Regions from separate parts of the Paenibacillus sp. FSL W8-0426 genome, predicted to be linked through region 4. Evidence: predicted binding sites of a transcription regulator. Region 4 holds the regulator's gene; each other region holds the start of a gene.

What was found. Region 4 encodes Rex, which represses fermentation and respiration genes when NADH is low (regulators of the CRP and FNR family bind a similar motif). Its sites were predicted from a motif close to TTGTGAAATATTTCACAA; they were not measured.
Region 1: a site for Rex is predicted at 2,012-2,029, ahead of nadA (quinolinate synthase NadA). Genes of this name have one in related genera too.
Region 2: a site for Rex is predicted at 2,894-2,911, ahead of nirB (nitrite reductase large subunit NirB). Genes of this name have one in related genera too.
Region 3: a site for Rex is predicted at 3,060-3,077, ahead of adhE (bifunctional acetaldehyde-CoA/alcohol dehydrogenase). Genes of this name have one in related genera too.

What each region holds. Positions count from the first base shown of each region.
Region 1 is NZ_CP150203.1:60,494-65,640, reverse strand. Features, by position in the region: gene nadB (L-aspartate oxidase) at 1-966, opposite strand, end outside; gene nadA (quinolinate synthase NadA) at 1,002-1,940, opposite strand; gene ftsH (ATP-dependent zinc metalloprotease FtsH) at 2,241-4,289, opposite strand; gene hpt (hypoxanthine phosphoribosyltransferase) at 4,390-4,929, opposite strand; gene tilS (tRNA lysidine(34) synthetase TilS) at 4,982-5,147, opposite strand, start outside.
Region 2 is NZ_CP150203.1:4,986,130-4,991,276, forward strand. Features, by position in the region: gene MKY59_RS22655 (M42 family metallopeptidase) at 122-1,195, shown strand; gene MKY59_RS22660 (hypothetical protein) at 1,352-1,681, shown strand; gene MKY59_RS22665 (hypothetical protein) at 1,710-1,835, shown strand; gene MKY59_RS22670 (metal-dependent hydrolase) at 1,958-2,668, opposite strand; gene nirB (nitrite reductase large subunit NirB) at 3,000-5,147, shown strand, end outside.
Region 3 is NZ_CP150203.1:4,508,043-4,513,189, reverse strand. Features, by position in the region: gene MKY59_RS20115 (helix-turn-helix domain-containing protein) at 1-153, shown strand, start outside; gene MKY59_RS20110 (hypothetical protein) at 366-1,070, shown strand; gene MKY59_RS20105 (hypothetical protein) at 1,253-1,963, shown strand; gene MKY59_RS20100 (Crp/Fnr family transcriptional regulator) at 2,025-2,741, opposite strand; gene adhE (bifunctional acetaldehyde-CoA/alcohol dehydrogenase) at 3,156-5,147, shown strand, end outside.
Region 4 is NZ_CP150203.1:4,331,941-4,337,087, forward strand. Features, by position in the region: gene MKY59_RS19190 (AAA family ATPase) at 1-485, opposite strand, end outside; gene MKY59_RS19195 (hypothetical protein) at 478-1,005, opposite strand; gene MKY59_RS19200 (DUF5590 domain-containing protein) at 1,299-1,835, opposite strand; gene MKY59_RS19205 (amidohydrolase) at 1,879-3,183, opposite strand; gene MKY59_RS19210 (redox-sensing transcriptional repressor Rex) at 3,170-3,877, opposite strand; gene dinG (ATP-dependent DNA helicase DinG) at 4,044-5,147, opposite strand, start outside.

The DNA of each region.
Region 1 (5,147 bases), 2.6 Mb from region 4:
ACGGTGTTTGACCATCTCTGCCGATTCATGCGTAATGTCCAGATAAACAAACGTGCTGTTCGTAGCTTCCATCTCGCTAATGATCGCCCTTGCTACGATATCACGCGGTGCAAGCTCCAGCTGCGCATGATACCGCGCCATGAACCGTTCGCCCTTCACGTTGCGCAGATACGCGCCCTCGCCGCGAACCGCTTCGGAGATCAGGAATCTCGGGGCACCGGGATAACAGAGCGAGGTTGGATGAAACTGAATGAACTCCATATCACGAACGATGGCGCCAGCACGATACGCCATAGCTACCCCGTCGGCTGTCGCTACTTCCGGGTTCGTTGTGTATCTATACAGCTGCCCCGCTCCGCCTGAGCAGAGCACCGTCGCTTTTGCCTTCACAAACACTCTTGTTCCATCAGGCTTTTGCACAAGCACGCCTCTACACTCGCCATCCCCGGTTATCAAGTCGATGACGAAGTGTTCATCCCAAACGTCGATGCCGGGATGCTCGCTCACTTCAACGGCCAGCGCACGCACAATTTCGTAGCCTGTCGCATCTCCGTTTGCATGCAGTATGCGGCGGTGGCTATGCGCGCCCTCCTGTGTCAGTGCCAGCTCGCCGTCCTCGAGATCGAACGAGGTGCCCAGGCGGATCAGTTCCTTGACTCCGTCGGGCCCTTCATTTACCAAAGCTTCCACCGCTTCAGGACGACAAAGCCCGGCCCCGGCCACCATCGTGTCCTGCAGATGGTATGCCGGCGAATCGTCCTCAGCAATCACCGCGGCGATGCCTCCCTGAGCATAACGGGTATTGCTTTCGAGCAACGATTTCTTCGTAATCATGAGTACGCGGTTCTGCGCGCTCGCCTTGATGGCCGTAAACAAACCTGCGATGCCCGATCCAATCACCAGCACATCCGTTTCATGCACCGGCAGCAGGGATATATCAAAATCTACTACATATTGCGGTATCATGTTATTCACCTGTCTTGGAGCAAGAGTAGCGCACGCTACTTCACGAGTAACATGCGCTCTAGCGATTCTCTGGCTTTATCGGCAACGGCCGGCGGTACGTAAATTTGCGGTTTCATCGTTTCCAGGCATTTCACCAGTTTCTTCAGGTTGTTGACCTTCATGTTTGGACATACGAGGAATTTGGTCGCGAAATGAAATTGTTTATCCGGGCTGTCCAAACGAAGCTGGTAGCCTGTTCCGTCTTCGGTTCCTACGATGAATTCTTTGGCCGTAGAATTTTTGCAATATTCCAGAATGGCCGTTGTGCTGCCTACGAAATCCCCCATGGCCACTACTTCCGGGCGGCATTCCGGATGCACGACAAATTCGGCGTTCGGATACTTGGCTTTCATCTCCACAACATCTTTTACAGTCAGCATGTCATGTGTGTTGCAGTAACCTTCCCAAATAATCATTTTCTTGTCCGTGTGCTGCTGCACATAATGGCCCAGATTTTTGTCCGGCACCCAGATGATTTCGTCAGAATCGACAGATTGAATGACTCTGACCGCATTGGCTGATGTACAGCAAATATCGGTTTCTGCCTTGATTTCGGCGGAAGAGTTGATGTAAGTAACAACCTTGGCATTCGGATGCTGTGCTTTCAGCTTTCGCAATCCGTCCACATTCACCATATCTGCCATCGGGCAGCCGGCACGTTCGTCCGGGATGATAACCGTTTTGTTCGGCGCCAAAATCTTAGCGCTCTCCCCCATGAAGTGTACGCCGCAAAAAACAATGACATCGGCATCCGTCTGCGCTGCCTTCTGGGCAAGCAAGAACGAATCCCCACGAAAATCGGCGACCTCCTGTACCTCGTCACGTTGATAATAATGGGCAAGAATAATGGCGTTACGTTCTTTTTTCAACTGCAGCAGCCGCTCCCGCAGCTCCCGATTCATCTCAGCCTTGCGCTCTAATGCCAGAGCTTCCACCTGCGATCCTCTCCTTTATCAGGACAGCGCATAGCGCTGTGTTGTATAAGGTTGTGTACCGTAATTTTCGCTTGAGAAACGAATCACAAGCGGTTTAACACCTAATGTACACAACGTTCACGAGTCTGTCAATTAATGAAAACGCCACAGAATTGCCACGTATCGGCCCATTTCCTGCCCGGTTCGCGTCCTAGCTCTCCATTTGCGTTATCTTGATCCATTCATGTATTTTTGCAAAAAAAAGAGAGCCGGAAGGCTCTCTTTTTAATCCGCGCTAACAACGAGCGGTTATGATTATGCTTAGGATGTCGGCTTCGAACCACCATCGCTTGGATCGGTGCTATCGCCTTTATCCAGGTTCGGAGCTTCGTTGGGAACATCTCCGGCTGGTGTCTCAGGCACTACATCATCCTTGCCTTGAATACGAACGCGCACATCACCGATATTATCAATGATTGCCTCGCCGCTTTCATTAGGTGTACCTTCATTGCCATTGTCGCTGGCAGCTTTATTGCCCAGGGATCCTGTTTCAATCAATTGCTTGATTTGTTCCATCTCCAGGGTTTCTTCTTCCAGCAACGTTTGTGCAATCAGGTGAACTTCCTTCGAATGTTTCACGAGCAGGTCTTTACATTTCTCATAACATTCCGTGATGAAACGCTGCATCTCCTGATCGATCTCATAAGCGATGGAATCCGAGTAGTTTTGTTCGTGACCGATATCGCGACCAAGGAACACTTGCCCTTGCGAGCTGCCGAATTGCATTGGTCCCAATTTCTCGCTCATACCGTACTCCATTACCATGCTGCGAACAATACCTGTTGCTTGCTGGAAGTCGCTATATGCGCCAGTACCAATCTCGCCGATGAACAATTCCTCTGCTACACGGCCCCCCAGGAGACCCGTAACTTTGTCCAGAAGCTCTTGCTTGGTGACGAGCATGCGATCCTCTTTTGGCAACATGATGACGTATCCACCCGCGCGTCCACGCGGTATAATGGTCACTTTATGTACCATATCGGCATGTTCCAGGAAATAACCTACGATGGTATGACCCGCTTCGTGGTAAGCAACGATGCGTTTCTCGCGATCACTGATGACACGGCTTTTCTTCTCCGTACCCACGATGACACGGTCAATCGCTTCATCTACCTCACGCATCGAAATATCTCTACGATTACGGCGTGCCGCAAGCAATGCCGCTTCGTTCAGGAGATTTTCCAGATCCGCACCGGAGAATCCGGTTGTACGCTTCGCGATCACATCCAGCTTCACATCTTTGGTGAGCGGTTTGTTACGGGAATGTACTTTCAGTACAGCTTCACGGCCTTTAACATCCGGACGATCTACCGTAATTTGACGGTCGAAGCGGCCTGGACGCAGCAACGCCGGGTCGAGAATGTCTGCACGGTTGGTTGCGGCAACGATAATGATGCCTTCGTTCGCCCCGAAACCGTCCATCTCAACGAGCAACTGGTTCAGCGTCTGCTCACGTTCATCGTGACCGCCGCCAAGTCCGGCACCACGTTGACGTCCCACGGCATCAATCTCGTCAATGAAGATGATACATGGTGCGTTTTTCTTTGCATTTTCAAACAAATCGCGTACACGGGAAGCACCGACACCGACGAACATTTCCACGAAATCGGAACCGGAAATGCTGAAGAACGGCACTCCTGCTTCACCCGCTACGGCACGCGCAAGCAAAGTTTTACCCGTACCCGGAGGACCTACAAGCAATACGCCTTTCGGAATCCGTGCGCCGACAGCCGCAAACTTGCGAGGATCCTTGAGGAAGTCAACGACCTCGACAAGCTCCTGCTTCTCTTCGTCCGCACCGGCAACATCTTCGAACGTGACCCGTTTCTTCTCTTCATTGTAGAGACGGGCACGGCTTTTACCAAAGTTCATTACTTTACCGCCGCCGCCTTGAGCCTGATTAAACAGGAAGAAGAACAGGAGGAACATAATGATCAAAGGAATAAAGGAGGTCAGCAATGTCAACCAAATGCTGTCACCTCTCATGGGCTCCTGATTAAACTCGAAATTATTGGTTTCGCTTGCCTTTACAAGCTCCCCAATCGCTTCGTCTGTAGGAGGAATGTACGTCGAGAAATTTTCTGATTTGGCTTCTGCTGGCTTGGTTCTGTAATGACCGGTTACCAGAAATGACTGTCCATCGAACTGAACCGTCAAATCTTTGACGTTATCGGCCTGAATCGCCGAACGCAACTGATCATATCTAGGATTATCGGTGGCTTCGCCGCCATTGCTGACGAATTGGACTATGCCCACCACAACTAAAAAAAGAATCAAATAAAAACCAGAATTCCGGATGAACCGATTCATCCCCTACCTCCTCTCGAGACACTTTATTTATTTTAACATAGCCCGATATGGCTTCTCAACAGAAGCAAAAAAGCCGCTCGGGGCTGGGGTCCAGCACAGATTAACTGGTGTAAACCTCTGGTTTCAAGATCCCGATATAAGGGAGGTTCCGATACTTCTCGGCGTAATCCAGACCGTAACCAACAATAAAGGCATCCGGAATGTCAAAGCCCGTATAATGCGCTTCCAGCTCGACCTTGCGGCCGGACGGCTTGTCAAAGAGTGTCACTACGCGAACCGATTTGGCTCCGCGGCCTTGCAGCAGTTCGATTAAATAACTGAGCGTAAGTCCGCTGTCGATGATATCTTCAACAATCAGGACCTCGCGTCCATCGACGGATACGTCCAAATCCTTGATGATTTTGACAACGCCGGACGATTTGGTTGAAGCGCCGTAGCTGGATACCGCCATGAAATCCATCTCCACGGGTACAGTAATGTTTTTAACCAAATCAGCCATAAATATAAACGCACCTTTGAGCACGCAAATGACCAAAGGATTGCGACCTGCATATTCGGCGCTCAATACTGCACCAAGTTCCTTCACCTTGTTTTGAATCTCTTCCTCGCTGATCAATACTTCCTGAATGTCGTTCTGCAACTGCGTGAACCTCCTAAGTTATACTATGAAAGCCTTACCTGAACCATAACCACTACCCCTGAATCGCTGAATCGCCTACAGTCATGTACAGAATGGCAGAAGTATCCTCCTTCACCGGAGCCAGACTGGACCGGCGCACGCCCGGCAACCAAATAATGTTGCCAGCACCGTCACATACCACAGGAATGCGTGGTCGGACAGAGGGAGGTACCTTTTCG
Region 2 (5,147 bases), 650 kb from region 4:
GTTCATACTATGATGTGACCAGTGGTTAATTTGTCTTTCCTTTTCCGGAAAGCCATCCGTCCGGCAGCCGTTCTGCCGCGACTTCGTTTACCTTACATACAAACAGAGGAGTTGGTTATGCATGAATCAAAAAACGCTGGACATGTTTCGCACATTGACCGAATTTCCGTCCGTTTCGGGTTTTGAGCGCGAACTGCGCGCTTGGATGAAAGAACAAATGTCGGCTTACACGCAAGAATTCGTTCAGGACCGATTGGGAAGTCTTTTCGGCGTACTGCGCGGGGAAGAAACCGGACCGAAAGTCATGGTAGCCGGTCATTTTGACGAAGTGGGCTTTATGACGACAGGCATTACGGAGACCGGCATGATCAAGTTCCGTCCACTCGGCGGATGGTGGAGCCAGGCCGTGCTGTCGCAGCGATTGCAGATCATTACGCCCGATCGCCGGATTACAGGCGTAGTCGGATCGACACCTACCCATTTGCTGGACGAATCCCAACGCAGCAAACCCGTCGATCTGAACCACATGTATCTGGACATCGGAGCGGATAACCGGGAAGAAGCCGAATCATGGGGCATCCATCCAGGCATGCAAATCGTGCCGATCTGCGAGTTCACACCGCTCGCCAATCCGAAAAAAATCATGGCGAAAGCTTGGGATAACCGTTACGGGGTTGGCTTGGCGCTGGAACTTTTGGAGGAACTGCACAAGGAGCAGCTGCCGAACACGCTCTACAGCGGCGCAACCGTTCAGGAAGAACTGGGTCTACGCGGTGCTCGTACGGCAGCGAGCCTCATTCAGCCTGACATTTTCTTTGCACTCGATTGCAGTGCAGCCAATGACATGACCGGCGACAAACAATCGTTCGGACATATCGGCCAAGGCGCCCTGCTGCGAATCTTCGACCCGACCATGTTCACCCACCGCGGCATTGTGGAATACGTGCAGGATACGGCTTCCACGAATCAGATCAAAATGCAGTATTTCATCTCTCCGGGCGGCACGGACGCCGGACAGGTTCATCTGAGCGGCATCGGAGTGCCTTCTACGGTCATCGGCATTTGCGCGCGCTACATCCATACGTCTTCTTCCATTATCCATACGGATGATTACGATGCGGCGAAAGAGCTGCTCGTGAAGCTGGTCAAAGGTCTGGACCGGACCACGCTGAATACCATTATTGATAACGCCTGAGCGATCGTAATAACAGATTGGGGCTGTCCCGTAGGTCATGAAAATGACGAGGGTCAGCCCCTATTTCTTTTCAGGTCGAGAACCTTTCATCCGAAGATTTCATAAGATAGAATACATAAGCAAGTTCCAAACCGAGAAAACAGCAGGTGATCCGTGATGGCAACCGGAAGGAAAGGGAAAACAACCAGATCATCCAATAAAAATTCAAATAAAACGAACGTAGCCAACGATCTGCTGAACGGAAGCCTTTCAAGCAAAAAACTGGCTTTCATCGTCGCGGCTTTGCTTGTTAGCGGCAAATTAAGAGTTGACGCCGTTACGCTATTCCGGGGAGCAACCTTGCTGGTTACCTTGACGGGACGATATAAAACGTTGAAGGATTTTCAACCGAGCAATGCGGATCAATTGAAGGATTTTCTGGATCAGAATGGAGATATGACCATCAATGACATCATTCAGGTTTTCCAGCAGCGAATGAATTCCTGATGCAGGATGCGGAAGGTGAGGGATTGTTGTGGAATCATCCGCTTTCGATGGCGTCGGCTTTGCCGAATTGCTGATTGCTTTCATTCTTATTATGCTGTTCGTGTTCGGATCAACGGACATCGAAACTCTGTCCGGTGCACCCACCAGCGGCTAAACCATTCAACATGCGAAGCGGATTTGCTCTATGGCTGCGCATAGTTAAAAAAACGCCAGTCCCGCATCATCGGAACTGGCATTTTTGGTTCGAACGTCATTTGCGGTTGCCTGGCCGGCCATTCATAAAAACATCGGCGAAAAGGCGATCCAGGCCAAAATCAGCGTCAACACGATACATACGTTTTCAACCACGGCCCCATGCCTTGATCCGGTGCTCATCAAGTTGGCGCGGATCCGCCACTTCAATGGCGGCAACGGCTTGATGCCGCGATTCGTCAGCGAATCGGCAAGAAGATGCATGGCATAAGCCGAACCTCCGGCCAGCCAGATGGCATCCCCCTGCTGCTGCTGGGTTGTCGCATACAACAGCCCCGTCCATACGGCGGTTCCATACAGCGTATGCGTAAGTCCCCGATGCGTGAGCGTGGTGCAGAGCATGAGCAAGCTTCCCCCGATCAAGTTCCAGGGTGCAAGCGAATGGCCATAAAACACAAGGCCAAGCCCGATCGCAAACATCAACACCTTGCGCAGCGACCTGGACGGCAAAAAAGAAACGAGCGCGATCAGCGCGGCAAGCAGCAAATTCCACGGTTTGGCCGGAACGACAAAATAAACGAACACGGCCGCAGGAAGCAGAATCGTTTGAAGCAGCCGAAGCAAGCCGTTTGGCAGCGCCTTGGACACCAGCAAGGAATTCGGTTCGTCGATGTCCGGCAGCAGCGAACCGATTAACGCCGCGGCAACGGCAGGAACGGTTACAGGCACGCCCGCAAATTGAAGGACAGAAAGAGAAACGCCTGTCCCGATAATGAGGTGGGATCTTCCCATCATGATGCCATAACATCCTTTCACAGAAATAGGGGACAGGGACGGTCCGCCTTTTATCATACAATGAAAGCGAAATAAGAACAATAGTTCGCATTTATCATTTGCCTTGATCCTCCATTTTGTGGTAGTAGCGCGTATATCCCATTCATACATGAAAAACACAAATAATAAATTTTCGTTTTCGTGAGCCCCGTCACACTTTTAAATTAGTGATCGTTTTATCGTTATTAGTGAAAAATATCACATAATATGTCGGCTATGTCATGTATGATTCAAATATGGACCACTAAAATTCGTGGTAACGCACAGTGTACATCCAAGGAGGCATATACACATGAACGGGAATAGAGAAAAGTTAGTTATTATCGGAAACGGCATGGCAGGAATCAGCACGGTGGAGCAAATTCTGAAACTCAGCTCCCGCTTTGACATTACCGTCATTGGAACAGAACCTTATCCCAACTACAATCGCATCATGCTTTCTTATGTGCTGGAAGGCAGCAAAACGATCGACGACATCGTGCTGAACGATCTGCACTGGTATGAGGACTACGGCATTACCCTGCATACAGGCACAACCGCTACACGCATTGACGCGGAAACACGCGAAGTCGTAACCGACGCGGGCACAACAATTCCTTATGACAAAGTGATCATCGCCACAGGCTCCAGTTCGTTTATCCTTCCGGTTCCGGGACATGACAAACAGGGCGTCGTCGGTTTCCGGGACATCGCGGATTGCAACGAAATGCTCGAAGCGGCCAAGCAATACAAAAAAGCGGCGGTCATCGGCGGCGGACTCCTCGGCCTCGAAGCGGCTAAAGGTCTCGTACAGCTCGGCATGGACGTTAGCGTGGTGCACTTGATGCAGGACTTGATGGAACGTCAGCTTGATCCGCAAGCCGCAGCCATGCTGAAGGCGGAACTGGAGCGACAAGGCATCAAATTCAAAATGGGCGCGGAAACGAAGGAGTTGATCGGCGGCGAGCGCGTGCAGGGCCTTCGATTCGCCGACGATTCGGTGCTGGATGCGGATTTCGTCGTGATGGCGGTCGGCATCAAGCCAAACACAAGCGTGGCCCGCGAGAGCGGCATCGAAGTGAACCGCGGGATCGTGGTCAACGATTATTTGCAAACCTCGATGGAAAACGTCTATTCTGTCGGCGAGTGTACCGAGCATCGCGGCACCTGTTACGGCCTCGTTGCCCCATTGTTCGAACAGGGCATGGTTCTGGCGAAACATATTTGCGGCGTGGAAACGGCTCCGTATGAAGGCTCGGTGGTATCCACGAAACTGAAAATATCGGGCGTCGACGTGTTCTCGACAGGCGAATTCCTGGACAGTCCCGAACATACGATCATTTCGCACAAAGACGACTGGAAACGCACGTACAAAAAAATATTGCTGCGCGACAACATCATGGTCGGGGCCGTGCTGTTCGGGGACATCACCGATTCAGCCGAGCTGCAAAAATTAATCAAACAACAGGCGGTAATGACCGATGACCTGTACGCTGCACTCATGGGTACCGGCTGCGGCGGCCACAAAAAGGCTACCTCCGTGGAAACGATGCCTGAAGACGAGATCGTTTGCGGCTGTAACGGCGTTACCAAAGGGGCCATCGTGGATGCCATTACCAATCAAGGGCTGAGCAGCGTGGACGAGATCAAAGCCTGCACGGGTGCAACCCGTTCTTGCGGCGGCTGTAAACCGGTCGTGGAACAGATTTTGCAATATGTACTTGGAGACGGCTTCACAAGCGGAGCCAAACAAGGCATCTGCAGCTGTACCTCATTAAGCCGGGACGAAATCGTGGCCGAAATCCGGGAAAAAGGACTGCAAACAAGCAAAGAAGTCATGAACGTGCTTGGTTGGACCCAGCCTGAGGGATGCTCGAAATGCCGTCCAGCCATCAACTATTACCTGGGCATGATTTACCCTGACACGCATGAGGACGAGAAAGAATCTCGTTTCGTGAACGAACGCATGAACGCCAACATTCAAAAAGACGGTACGTATACCGTTGTACCGCGCATGTATGGCGGGGTAACTACGCCGGAGGAACTGAAACGCATTGCCGACATTTCGGTGAAATACGACGTCAAAGCCGTGAAAGTAACGGGCGGGCAGCGACTCGACCTGATCGGGGTTAAGAAAGAAGACCTGCCACAAGTATGGGCCGAACTGGATATGCCTTCAGGTTACGCGTACGCCAAATCGCTGCGCACGGTCAAAACATGTGTTGGATCGCAATTCTGCCGCTTCGGTACGCAGGATTCGATGGCCATGGGCGCGCTGCTGGAGCGCAAGTTCGAACGCCTTGATCTGCCTGCCAAATTCAAGATGGCCGTGAACGGCTGCCCGCGGAACTGCGCGGAATCGTGCACGAAGGATATCGGGATCGTGGGCAACGATGGCGGCTGGGAGCTGTTCATCGGCGGCAATGGCGGCATCAAAGCCCGCTTGGCCGACTCGCTCTGC
Region 3 (5,147 bases), 180 kb from region 4:
CGCATGAAGGATCTGGAGAGTGAAGGTATTTTGATCCGTCACGTTTATCCTGAAACGCCGGTTCGGATTGAATACGAGCTGACGGAGAAAGGGAAAGCGCTGCAGCCGGTCATGAATCAAATTCAGGAATGGGCTGAGCAGTGGGTCGATTAATCGAATATTCGGTGTTGGACTCCATGAAGCGGTCCCATGGCACAAAAAATCCCGATTTCCACAAGAAATTGGGATTTTTTGTTTCGCGCCTTTTGCACATCTGCCTGAGAGTTGTAGTATAATGGGATGATCAACGTTCACAGTCGTATCTCCGAAAGTCGTTTCGTTTCCAAAAATGGCCGCACGCGGCCGGAGCGAGGAGGCCACTTGTCATGAGAGAAGAACGCTTATCCCGTGAAGTACGCTACGGCGAGCAGGACATTGCTGAACTTGAGAACGCATCCATTCAGGTACATCTCATTTACAAAAAAGCAGCATCGTTGTTTCAAACGGACGGACGGACGCATGCTGCATCCGATCGGAAGACGGTTGACGGCAAGATACAGGGCCCTCGTCCGGCCGTGCTGCAAAAGTGGATCCGGACGTCATCCGGCTGGAAGTGCATTGGCTGCGAGGTGAGAATAGGGCAGCTTCCGCTGCAGGGCGCGTGGTTCCCGAATACGATGGCCAAGATGCCTGACGGTCGAACGATTCGGAAAGAACTGCTCATTCAGGCCATTGTCTGGTCGCAATACGAAGAGATCAGAATGCTTGAGCCTTGGCTTGGCCAAGACACCTTTTATACGCCACAGGAAATGGACATTATCGCAAAATACGTCGTTCCGACGTATTTTTCCGAACGGCCGTTACATGAGCAAGGCAAGCTGTACAAGGTCCATCGCAGCCCCGGATCCTCCATTCCGTTATATCAGGAATATGTGAAAGCTCCCTTGTTGTGCGTGCACGTCGACGGGGAACTGCTTGAAGGGCAGCTGTTGACGGAAGTCACCGTTGCGGAGGAACAAGTTTTCGGGCTTAATCCTTACGTGAAAAACGGGGATGGAGGCCGAACGTACATGCAGGCCAACATTCAATAGTCAAACATGCAACGGTTCTTTTAAGAACCGTCATATGATCCAAATTGAGCCTGCTTGCAGGCTCTTTGTGTTTCCCGGAAATGAAAAGTAACGGCTTTGACACTTTTTTCGGTTAAAATCTGTGCCATAATAATGGTTATGGACAACAGACAAATGATTTTACGCAGGGTGGTGTTACCTACATGAACTACAAATTCCCGGGACTAATTGGGTTTTGCCTGCTGTTACTGGCCATATTGGCAGGATGTACGGAACCCCAGCCTTCCGAGCAGCCTGTCGTCAAAGACGCCGATTCGGCGAATACGATTACGGTTGCAGTGGATGGCAGCACGTTCCTGCCGGATGCAACCAAATCGATCAAAAGGGATTTCAGCGAAGGAATGACGCTTAAAAAAGCGCTTTTGAACAGCGGACTTGTCGATTTCACGGCGGACGGCAAACGAATCCAATCGGTTGGAGAAGTATCGCTGGATGCCTCGCTGAGCTGGGCCGTAAAACTGAATGGAGAGGACGTCGACCCCGAGCATTGGGATATGGAGCTGCATGCCAAGGACGAAGTGGTCATCTATGTCAAAGCCGCCGACAGCTCTAATGAGGGGGTTGCTTATCAGACAACCCTGCTCAAGGTGAGCGGCGGTAACATTCTGCCATCGCTCAATCGGCAGTATGCAGGCGTATACGTGCCGGAATGCACGGTGCGCGATGTGTTGAAATCCAGCGGCGTGGTCCGATTGTCGGAAAACAACAAATACGTCTTGTCCGTGGAAAACGTTAGCCCGCGCATGAATCAACGCTGGGTGATTATGGTCAATGACAAAGAATTGATGGACAACGGCCTGGACATGAAATTGAATCCGCGTGATGCGGTTAAACTGGAATTGACGGCATCCTGATGGACAAGCCGTGCAGATAGAAGCCCAATCCTCCTAGCGGGAGGATTGGGCTTTTTGGGGGTTAGATCCGGCAAATTTCCCGTGGGCACAATTCGCAATGGCAGATGCCTTGCAGCATTTGCAGATCCTTGATGACGATCATGCCGTTCTCATATTCGATGGCGTCTTTTTTGCGCAGGTCGCTAAGCATGCGGTTCACGCTCTCGCGAGTGGCACCGATCATGTTGGACAGGTCGGTGTGGGTAATTTTTTTATGAATGATGACATGTTCGCCGTGAGGCTCCCCGTACGAATTGGACAAACGGATTAACGTGGAGCATAGGGCACCCGGTTTACCATACAACATGAGGTCACGGAATTTGGTTTGGGTCAACCGGTGATGGATACCCATCCATTTCATGAAATCAATCGCAAAATCGCAATGCTGGCAGATCAGCATTTCCAGGTCTTTGTGCTCCAGGACGCCGATCTCGCTGTCCTCCAGCACTTCGGCCGAGAAGGAATGACGGGAACCAAAGAACGGGTCGGCCTGGCCGATCATGTCCCCGGCTTGGTACATATACATGATAAGCTCTTTGCCTTCATCCGTAGATTTGGTGATCTGGGCGCGTCCCCGTTTCAGATAATACAATTTGTCGGAGACATCGCCTTCCCAGTACAGGTGGGTACCTTCGGGATAGGTGCGTTCTTTCATCGTTACGAGCAGATGGTTGAAGTTCACTTCCGAGAAACAGCTTGTATTTCCGCGCTCTTCCAGTACACTCAATGGTTCTCTCATAAGTCTATCTCCCCTTTGTATCCGCCGGCGTTCTTTCATGTAGGTGAATGAGCTGCCGTGGTTCGCCGCAAGCCGCCGTCCTGATCAGGTGAATCCGGCCGGTGAGGGACGGTACAAATTGCGGTGGTTCAATTTTTAAGTTCAGTATATACCTAATGCAGGGGCTGGGAAGGAGGCAAAAATGGCAATATTTCAAACATTGTGATTAAATTCACTTTTCTAAGGAAAGGATGATGATGACAGAATATCATTTTAAATATGAAGAGCTGTAAGGGGAGTGGAACAAAGCTCCAAAACATAAATTAAATTTGTTATACTTTGTGAAAAAAATCACATACCGACCGAATTCGCCATGGTACGATGTGATCGTAAGCAGAGAGACAAACAATACGAACCTTTAGGAGGATGAGGGAGATGGCTGTAAAGAACGAAGTCGCCCCAGTAAAAGAACCGACAGCAGGCCAGTATATCCAAACGTTGATTGACAAAGCAAACAAGGCACACGCAGCGTTCATGTCCATGGATCAGGAGCAGATCGACCGAATCGTGCAGGCGATGGCACTCGCAGGACTCGACAAACACATGATGCTTGCCAAAATGGCCGTCGAAGAAACAGGTCGAGGCGTGTATGAGGATAAAATCACTAAAAACATTTTTGCCACGGAATATATTTATCACAGCATTAAATACGACAAAACGGTAGGCGTGATCGAAGACAACGAATTCGACAGCTTCCAGAAAATTGCCGAACCGGTGGGCATCATTATGGGGATCACACCGGTTACGAATCCAACGTCCACCACGATGTTCAAAGCGCTGATCTCCATCAAAACGCGCAACCCGATCATCTTTGGATTCCATCCGTCCGCACAAAACTGCAGCCGTGAAGCTGCCAAAATCCTGCTTGAAGCAGCCGTGAAGCATGGTGCTCCGGCCGATTGCATCCAATGGATCGACGATCCTTCCATGGATCGGACCAATGCCCTGATGAATCACCCTGACGTAGCGCTTATTCTGGCCACAGGCGGATCAGGCATGGTACGGGCCGCATACAGCTGTGGTAAACCGGCACTGGGTGTCGGACCAGGTAACGTTCCTTGCTTCATTGAGAAAAGCGCGGACATCAACCAGGCGGTGACCGACCTGATTCTGTCCAAATCGTTCGACAACGGCATGATCTGCGCATCCGAGCAAGCCGTCATCATCGAAGAAGCGATTTTCGACCAGGTGAAAAAGAAAATGATCGCCAGCGGCTGTTACTTTGTGAACAAAGAAGAGCTGGCAAAGTTGACGCCAGGCGTGATCAATGTCGATAAATGTGCGGTCAATCCGGCGATCGTAGGCCAATCCGCCGTCAAAATCGCCGAACTGTGCGGCATTGACGTTCCGGTAGGCACCAAAATCCTCGTTGCCGAAATCGAAGGCGTAGGCACGAAATACCCGCTGTCGGCCGAAAAACTGAGCCCGGTGCTGGCTTGCTACAAAGTGAAAAACGCAGCCGAAGGCATTGAGCGCGCAGCGGAAGTGGTTGCTTTTGGCGGCATGGGCCACTCCTCGGTGATCCATTCGAACAATGAAGATGTCATCACCAAATTTGCGGATCGTTTGCAAACAGGCCGGATTCTGGTCAACTCGCCATCCACGCATGGGGCGATCGGCGATATTTACAATACGAACATTCCGTCCCTGACGCTGGGCTGCGGCTCGTATGGACGCAACTCGACGTCGTCGAACGTATCTGCCGTCAACTTAATCAACGTGAAAAGGGTGGCTCGCCGTACCGTGAATATGCAATGGTTCAAAGTGCCGAACAAAGTCTATTTCGAAAAAGGCGCAACGCAATATCTCGCCAAAATGCCGGACATCACCCGCGTTGCCATCATTACGGACCCTGTGATGGTGAAGCTTGGATATGTGGAAAAAGTAGAGCATTACCTGCGTCAGCGCCAGACTCCGGTTGCGATCGAAGTGTTCTCCGAAGTCGAACCCGATCCATCGACAACGACGGTTAATCGCGGAACCGAGATGATGAATCGCTTCCAGCCGGACTGCATCATCGCCCTCGGCGGCGGTTCGCCGATGGATGCCGCGAAAGCGATGTGGCTGTTCTACGAATACCCGGATACCGACTTCAACAACCTGAAGCAAAAATTTATGGACATCCGCAAACGGATCTATAAATATCCGCGGTTGGGCATCAAAGCGAAATTCGTAGCCATTCCGACGACATCCGGTACAGGATCGGAGGTTACCTCGTTCGCGGTCATTACGGACAAAGAGAAAGGCAATACGAAATATCCGCTGGCTGATTACGAATTGACGCCTGACGTGGCTATCGTGGATCCGGAGTTTGTGTACAGCTTGCCGAGAACCGCAGTGGCGGATACGGGCATGGACGTTCTGACC
Region 4 (5,147 bases):
CGCGTTTTTGCTTCACGGAACAAATCACGTATTCTGCCGGCGCCGACGCCAACGTACATCTCAACGAACTCACTGCCTGATGCTGCTACGAACACGGAATCCGTATAGTGAGCCGCCGCTTTGGCCATCAGCGTTTTGCCCGTTCCCGGAGGCCCTGTCAACAAAATGCCCTTCAACGGCCGAATGCCGAACTTCCGAATCTCCTCGTGACGAATCAAAAAGTCCAGTGCTTCGCGCAGCTCTTGTTTGGCGCTGTCCTGACCACCGATTTCCTCAAAGGTGAGCTTGGAAGGCCCTTTTTTCTTGCGTTTGCGCTCTTGCCCGGCTCCCACCGTGATTCCTCCGCGCATTTGCATCGTCAGAATCAGTGCTCCGACCAGCAAACCTGCAATGAGAACGGGAATGATATTAAACCCTATAAATGCGAGAAAAATCAGCAACACGGGTATGAATCCAATGATAATTTCCTTTGTCCATTTAGGCATTCGGCCACACTCCTATCTGTCCCGGAACACGCGGCAAAATGACAAACTTGCTCGCATTTCCGTCCCTGAGGCTAACGTATACGTTTTTATCGTCCATCGCTGTATTGACCTTAATGCCGCCTGTAGCCATCTTGCTTAGCGTTGGCGTAATTTCAGCATACTGTTTGTTTTCCATAGCCTGAGCCACGGTGAACAACGCCTCTCCCCACCAGTTGTCAAGCGTTTCGTTGGAACGGTCGACGACGTCCAGTTTGATGGAACGTGAACCGATTAAGGTTTGTCCTTCTTTATGAATATATTGAACCAGCTTGCCCAGATCGACATCCGGCTGCAAATCAAGTTTCAACAACACGTCATTGCGGTTAATGGTTATTTGAGCGTCTTTGACCCCGTCATACTGGGTCACCATTTTTTCAATGGGGTTATGCACGGCAACCTGACGATATGCAAACCAACCTCCAAACAATACGACGGCTGAAATCACGACAGTTAAAGCAATAGGCAATACTTTTAACTTCAAGTGTGCTTCCCCTCCAAAATTAGCCCGCATGAATCCATACAGGGCGTTGTATAGTCATCTGCGGAAATGCTGCAAGCCGACAAGCACGTGCATCTTGCTAAAATTCCAGCATTTCCGTCATTCGAATTTGCACAACAAGTACATATCTGAGTATATCACATCGTATATACGATTTCGAAGGCGATTATTTGAAGAATTTATTAATTTTAACTACTTAAATCCAAAATTTTCATCAAAGTACGGCAAACAACCGATCAGCAACATTCGCTGTCGGTTGTTTGGTCGTAAGCATGTCAGCTGTTCGGAATCGTATATACCAGATCCACTTGCTCCCCATTGCTAAAACGATAGAAACGATAATAACTGTGTGTATCATCATGATAATAAACTTGCCATACATAAATGCCGTTCACGACGCCAGGCAGGATTCGCTTGATTTCGCCATTCGGGACTTCGGAAGCGAATCTTTGGCGAATTTGAGCTTCGGACATTCCGTTCTGCAGCAGCTCGCTATGCACTGCCCCCGCCCCGGACAACGGTTTCCCCGTCTCGTCGAACTTGACCCACACAATGACGTCCTGGTTATCCTTATTGGTGCCGCTCAGCGTCCAATAGATGCTGTCTTCGCCCTCTTTCTGTCCCCATACGAATTTTTGAAAATTATCGTAGGACGTCAGCTCCAGCTGCTGCTGGGCGGCCTGCAGGGCGAGCGCCTCCTGATTGCGCTGGTCCTTGGTCACATAGACGTAATAGCGCTGCAATACAATCAACGCCACGATCAGGATCAGCAGCGATATCCATATCCACTTTTTCTTTTTCTTTTTCTTCAAAAGCCGAACTCCCTTTCCCTGATGAGGCTGCGCCCATGAGAAATTAACGGGCGAGCAGGCCCTCAAACGCCGATTGAGCTTCACGCAAAATGCGTTCCTCGTCCATCGTCAGGCACTCGCCATGTTTCACCACTTGTTTGCCATCTACCCACACATGCTCCACGTCTTTGGCCGACGCCGAATAAATGGCATGGGAAATCAGATCGGTATGCGGGTACAGATGAGGCTGGTCTATGTTGACCCCGATGAAATCCGCCTTCATTCCCGTTTCAAGCAAGCCGGTATTGTCGAGGAAAATCGAGCGTGCTCCGTATGCCGTTCCAAGCAGAAGCGCTTCGCCGGCCGGAACCGCAGTCGGATCACCGGACACGCCTTTATGAATCAATGCCGCCAGACGCATCTCTTCAAACATGTCCAAATTGTTATTGCTCGCCGGTCCGTCTGTTCCCAAAGAAACGGTCACGCCCGCTTTCAGCAGCTCAGGAACTCGCGCAATGCCGGAAGCCAGCTTCAGATTGCTGCCCGGATTATGAGATACTGCAACGTTATGGCGAGCCAAAATCTCGATTTCCTCATCGTTTAAATGCACGGCATGAGCCACGAGGGAAGGCCGCGAGAAAAAGCCAAGCTTCTCCAAGTGCGCTACAGGACGCAGACCGTAATCGGTCACGTTCTGTTCCACTTCGCGCAGCGTTTCGGACATATGGGTATGAAGCGGCAAATTCAGATCATGGGCAACCTGCACAAACTTTTCTATGTAATCCGGAGGGCACGTATAAGGCGCATGCGGAGACATTACGGCAGTAATCCGTCCATTTGCCTTCCCGTTCCAGTCGCGGGCAAACGCAGCCGCTTCGCCGAGCTTGTGCTTCTGTTCCTCTTCGGAGCAAAGACCGATGACGCCGCGAGCGAGCGCTGCACGAATGCCGGATTGCTCCACGACTTTGGCAACCTGATCCATGTGATCATACATGTCCAGAAAAGCCGTCGTTCCTCCTTTGAGCATCTCAAGCACCGACAAGGACGCCCCCCAATAAACGTCCTCAGACGTCATTTTCGCCTCCATCGGCCACATTTTCTCCTGCAGCCATACCTGCAGCGCCAGATCATCCCCGTGGCCTCTCAGCAGCGACATGGCGGCATGTCCGTGCGTATTGATCAAACCTGGCAGAAAGAGCAATCCTTTTCCGTCCACTTTCGGCAGGCTTTCATCTTCTGCCGGCAAGGATTCGCCGATATACTGAATTTTGTCGTCTTCCACCACCATGTATCCTTGAACCACGTTCCATTCCAAACCTTTGTTTACGGCGAATTTGCCGTTGTGTATAACCCATTTATTTGTCGTCATCCTGCTCGTCGTCCTTTCCATTTTCCAAATAATACGCAAGGCTTAGCAAATCCGTCGTAAAGTCCGCATTATGAATACGAACATGCGGCGGGGTTTTCAAGATGGTTGGCGCAAAATTCAGGATGGCTTCGATCCCGGATTCGATCAACCGGTCGGCCACATTCTGCGCTTCGGTATCGGGGACGGTGATGATGCCGATGCGAATATTAAGGTTTCTGACCGATTCCGTCAGCTCATTCATCGCTTGCACTTTCAAGCTGTTGATTTGGGTGCCGATCTTGGGTTCATATGCATCGAACACAGCCACGATTTTCATGTTGTCCTTTAAGTAAGCATTATAGTTGGACAAGGCATGACCCAGGTTACCGGCTCCTACCAACGCAACATTGATTTGCTGGTCGATCTTCAGGATATGGCGGATTTTCTCAATGAGATACGATACGTCATACCCGATGCCCTTGCGGCCAAAATCGCCGAAATAGGCCAAATCCTTGCGGATCTGGGCCGGATTGAGGTCCAGGCGCTGTCCCAGCTCCTGCGAAGAAACCGTCGTTACCTCACGTTGGTGCAATTCACTCAAATAACGCAGATATACCGGCAACCGCCTCACGACGGCTTCCGAAATTTTATCTGATTTCATGTTTTTTTTGCTCCTCCTTGCCAAAGCGCGATAAATAGATGAAAAGGGAGGCATCCCGCCGTGTACTCTAATTCGAATCATTTTAGAGGAAGGATGCCGCCTTATATTTGATGTACTTCTTTAACGTATCAACCCGCAGCCATGTAATCTCAACAAGTGTACCGCCTTTTGCAGGCGTTTCGCAACATTGCCGAAAAATGTTCTGTCGTTTCTACCTGAATTAGGTTTGTTCAACGTCTTGTTCGAGCCATTCGCTGATGCGCGGAACCATTTGCTCGGTCAGCATGTGTTCCATTTTTGGCCCAGGCAAGGAATATAAAAAGTATTTTCCGTAATATGATTCGATCACCCGCGTATCGTATACGATAACAACGCCGCGATCCTTGGCTGTGCGAACCAGCCTTCCGAATCCTTGCTTGAAACGAATGACCGCCTGAGGCACAGACAGCTTCATGAACGGGTTTTTTTTCTGCTGCTGCAATAATTCACTTTTGGCTTCCAGGAGCGGATGATTCGGCGGCTGGAACGGTAACCTGACAATAGCCAGACATGTCAATGCATCCCCAGGTATGTCCACGCCTTCCCAAAAACTGCTCGTCCCGAGAAGCACCGTCGCTTTGGCGTCTTGGAACCTGCGGGTGAGCTTGGACCGGCTGCCGCTGTCCACGCCCTGACCGAGCAAGGAGATTTCGTTTCCGGACAATGCTTCCTTAAGCGGGTCATACACTTGGCGCAGCATGCGGTAAGACGTAAACAGCACCATCATGCGCCCGCGCGTAGCGATGGCCGTCTCGGCCAACGATCGTACCAGCATGTCCACGAAATGCGCGTCCCCGATCGACCCTTTCACGCTCGGGAAATCGCGCGGTATCACCAGCAGCGCCTGATCGCGGTAGCGGAACGGAGACGGCAGCATCGCCGTGAGCAAACGATCATGCTCCGCGGCTTCCTGCAGGCCAAGCTGGTCAATCATGAATTGAAACGACTTATCCACGGACAGTGTGGCAGACGTAAGCACGACGCTTCTTTTTTTATCGAAAAACATTTCCTTCAGCTGCGCGCTCACGTCCACGGGAACGGCATACAATTGCAGCGATTTGCTGCGGAACTGGCCGCTTGCTTCCATCCAATACACCGTGGCAGCATCGTCCATTCGCATGAAGAAGCGCAGGTTTTCGCGCAGCGTGGAAAGGTCTTTGAACAAGCCCGTAATGTCCGTGATCAAGCTGTCCGACTGATAGTCGTCCTGATCCTCTTTCAGCTCGAGCATCAGCTTGTCTCCCTTGCGAATGAGATCGCCAAGCGTGACGTAAAGCTGATTCTC